DNA from 2 places in the Blautia sp. OM07-19 genome. Region 2 is predicted to be linked to the other one. Evidence: riboswitches for the same ligand, from Rfam matches in the RefSeq annotation. Region 2 holds a riboswitch; the other holds the start of a gene.

Region 1 (2,208 bases), on a different contig from region 2:
TATGCGCAGTAGCTGGTATCAGTTGCCCAGTTAGCCATATATGCCAGAGGATCTCCGGTACCAACAGTGATCCAGTTATTGTTATTAAAGTCATAATCCAGTGCTGCAAGTTTACTCCACTGATCATCTGAGCTTCCGTATTCAGGAACAACACCGATGCCGATTTCTGCAAGATACTGTGCGTGAGCATCTGCAAAGTCATTCAGAAGACGGTTTTCATAAGAAATATATCTAAGGTTGATATTCTGGCCATCCAGTTCACGGATTCCATCTCCATCTGTGTCAACGATTCCTGCATCATCCAGAATCTGTTTTGCTTTTTCCGGATCATAGGTATATGGATTCTCAAGTTTGTCGTAATCATAGTTCAGAGTAGATGGCAGTACGGAAAATCCTGGTGTATAAAGTCCACCGATTGTTCTGGAATTACAGATTGTATCATAGTCAATTGCCATCAGGATTGCCTGACGAAGTGTTTTGTTTCCAAGAACACCATCAAAGTTCATCCATGCAAATCCGCAGCGTACACCGGATGCAATATCAACAGTAAAGTCATCACTGTCCTGGAAATCCTGAATATCTGCTACATTTGTGATATTCTCAACCAAGTCTACCTGACCACTCTGGAGAGCCATTGTTTTTGCGGAGTTATCTCCCATGAACAGCAGATTGATCTTATCGTATGGAACATCTTCACGATAATACTCATTTGCAGCTAATGTATAACCAACACCTACACCATTGAATTCTTCAATCTTGTATGGACCTGTTCCAATAATTCCATTATCGTAGTTTTCAATATGTTCTACATCTGTGATTCCCATAGTTGGGTGGCAGAGCTGTCCTACAAGGTTTGCATATGGTTTGCTTGTTTTGATGTTAATAGTATTTGCATCATCATCTACAGTAACTTCTGCTTCAAATTCCAGATATTTCTCCGGTTTGGCAGATCCGGAAGGTCCTACCTCTTTCATGTGATCAAAATACTCTTTTACCTTTGTCGGAGTTAAATCACATCCGTCAGAGAATTTAATTCCGTCTTTCAGCTTGATCGTCCATTCTGTATGCTCGTCATTTACTTCATAACTCTCAGCAAGCCACGGGATAACTTCCATATTGTCATCGAATTTAAATAATGCTTCAGCAATACCATATCTCATAGCATTCCATCCACTGTTTTCATCATTTGCACTGTTTACACATCCATCTGTGTACATCTGACATCCGAAGTTTAAAACCTTCTCATCACCCTTCGCCTGTACAGTAACTCCCATTAATAATGCAACTGTTGTTGCCGCTGCTAACACAAGTAATTCTCTTTTTGTTTTTTTCATCCTTTACTTCCTTTCTTTTTTTGTTTCTTCGTTGTTTTTCTTCCTTCTCATACTGTCCATTCCTGTGATTTTGAACGAAAAAAAAGACAGATGCTCCCACATCCGTCACGAAATCTTACCATTAAAGAATCAAACATATATATGCAACACATGAAGTTGTAACTCTTAAGCAGGATTTCTCGTCGTCCGCAAGAATCTCTTTTACCAGAAATAAGCAGGTCTCCTGACTTAAGCTTACCCATTTTCAGCACCTTCCCAGAAAAATATCTTCCAGTGGCATTCAGCTGAAAACCAACTATCACAGTGACGGGATCGTACCGGATTTACACCGGTTTCCCTTTTAATCAGACCAGCAGGACGCTTCTGCTGGTCTGAACTTATCTCTAAAATCATTAAATGACCGTATGAATACTCATCTAGCATAACATACCATCATGTATACGTCAATTATTTTAGACTCTTATTTTCTATCTATTTTTCCGTAAATTTCCGGAATTTCTCAAAATTTGTTTCCGGTGTATAGGATTTCAGAACTTCCATCATGTCCTCTACACTATATGTATTATCATACATTCCAATAGATAACGCATACTGCTTATTAAACTCATCTACTGAATCCGCTGTCCAGAATGACTGCTGCAGCCGGAAAGCACTTCCATCTTCACGGTAATCTTCTGCAAAGCCTTCCAGAGCATTTTTCATGGCAACAAATGATGGTGCAACGATAGCACCGTATTTTCCTACAAGATAGTCGATTCTTTCCTTGCCGTTATATCCCTTTTTATTAAACATTTCGTATGTATCTTCTGTAAAACAGTCAATGGAACCCAACAATACATCTGTACTGTTCTCTTCTTCATAAGCATCAATTATC
Region 2 (2,208 bases):
TTGGTTGCTTTGTTTTTATCATCTGTGAGAGCCATGTAGTTTCTGTTTACGCTTGTCTGGTGCATTCTTACCAGATAAGTGCCATCGTCCTGTCTGGTGACAACAGCACTGTCCATAGCGTACATGCCGGAAGCAACCCCTGAACTGTTGATAACAGAAACTTTGATAGAATGAGTTCTGGCTTCTGAGACATCCTGTTCAGATGTCTCACCAGATGTAAATACATCTGCTTCATCCGCACTGAAGGTAGATGTATCTGCTGTAAATTCATCAGTTGTCAGGTCAGAATCCTCTGTCGTAATGTCGGCCGCTAAAACAGAATCCTCTGTGGAAGTGGAAACTTCTTCTGAATCAGAAATTTCTTCTTCGGGTACTACGTCAATTTCTTCGACTGCTGCAAAATCCAGATCCTCCGCAAGAACTGAGACTGAAGCTGCCGGAGTAACTGCCAGTGATGCACTGAGAAACAATGCTGTCAGAATTTTACTTCTTTGTTTCATTTTCATAATCTCCTTATTATTGAATAAAATTGAGGCATCATGAAGGATGCCCTGTGCAACTGGAATGTCCCGCGAATTACATTCTGTTATTAATCATATCACTTCTTGTTAAAAATAACAAATGCTAACAAGAAAAAAACACTGCTTTTTCTGTGCATATTGGCACATTTTTGGCAGTACAAATCAGGCTCAGACTATTGCACTAGGATGCATATATTGCTATAATAAAGCAGAATATAGGAACTCCAGTGCTGTCACTGACAGATAATAGGGAATCAGGTGCGAATCCTGAACGATCCGGTCACTGTAAGCGTAAGAGAGGATTGCAGAAGCCATTGCATGTGAAGTTGTGTGAGAAGGCGTGATCTTAGAATACTCTGCAAGTCAGGAAACCTGCTGGAGAATCAGTGAAAAGCTTCCGAAGAAAGCAGAATTTCACAGAAACGAAACATCCGGTTATGCAAAGAAGGATGTTTTATTTGTGCGACTGAAGTCTACTCATCTGGATCGGAGAGTAGGCTTTATATTTTTGCAGTGTAAGAGGAAAAATCCTATATGAGATACTTACAGAAATGCGTTTTATAAGAGGAGAGAGGCATATGCATTCGAAAAAATTTCTCGCTGCATTCCTTGCATTGAGTATAACAGCTGCACCACAGGCATCGGTCATGGCATCAGCAGAAAATGCATCGGCGCAGGAAAGCAGTGAAGACTCATCAGGAGAATCTGATGAAAATACAGCTCAGGAAACAGAAGAAACTGATGCGGGCGAAACAGAGCAGAACACAGACGATGTATCATCAGGAGAAGAATTCCTTCAGATAACAGACAAAAAAGCGTATGCAGAGGATGATTCCATTCTGATCGAGATTGTCTCTGCCAATACAACTTATAACAGAGTATATATCGGAAACAGAACAGACGAAGACCGCACACCGGTAATTGAGGGCTCTCTGGATGAAGCGGGCAGATATCATTATCTGTTTTATATCGACCCGAAGTACCTTGGTGAAAAAGCGGCTTATGTCCCGGGAAATACAGAGGATGACAGCTGGTATACAGAGGAAGAACTGTATTTTATGCTTCCGTCTGAAGTATCAGAAACACCTGTACAGGAAACAACGGATACAGCAGAACCTTCTGAAACAGTACCGACAGCAGAAGAAAATACTTCTGCAGATAATTCCGGCGAAGGAATGATTTCAAAGAGCTCAGACAGTTCAGACAGCGATTCTGATTCTCTCTGGCAGATCGGAGCACTGGAAGAGACTGGTGCAGAGCAGACTACAGCAGCCGAGGACTATCGTATTGAAAGTCTGGAAAAAGACAATACGACAGAAGACAGTATTGCTGAGACAGAAGCAGATGCCGTTTCCATGGCAGATGGTACGTATAAAGCAGATGATTTCTCATTCAGCGGCGGTACAGGAAAAACAAAGATCACCTGTGAAGGGATTACTGTAAAAGACGGTCAGACCTATGCAACGATCAAATTCAGCAGCAGCAGTTTTACGAAACTGGTTGTGGACGGCAAAGAATATCAGCCTGCAAGTAACGAAGGCGGTTCTTACTTTGAGATTCCGGTGACTTTAAATACAGATATGACGATCACCGGAACGACGATCGCCATGACAGAGCCGCATGATATTGAATACGTTATCCATATCACAAAGAGCGGTGCAGACACACCGGATGCCACTCCGACAGT

What was found. A riboswitch is a leader RNA that binds a small molecule or an ion and turns the genes downstream of it on or off. The one in region 2 is predicted to bind cobalamin.
Region 1: another riboswitch for cobalamin. It lies ahead of DXC01_RS18945 (ABC transporter substrate-binding protein); the one in region 2 lies ahead of DXC01_RS11835 (hypothetical protein).

The regions. Positions count from the first base shown of each region.
Region 1 is NZ_QULA01000053.1:1,441-3,648, reverse strand. Features, by position in the region: gene DXC01_RS18945 (ABC transporter substrate-binding protein) at 1-1,334, opposite strand, end outside; cobalamin riboswitch at 1,531-1,730, opposite strand; gene DXC01_RS18940 (hypothetical protein) at 1,806-2,208, opposite strand, start outside.
Region 2 is NZ_QULA01000016.1:35,744-37,951, forward strand. Features, by position in the region: gene DXC01_RS11830 (Ig-like domain-containing protein) at 1-500, opposite strand, end outside; cobalamin riboswitch at 730-915, shown strand; gene DXC01_RS11835 (hypothetical protein) at 1,100-2,208, shown strand, end outside.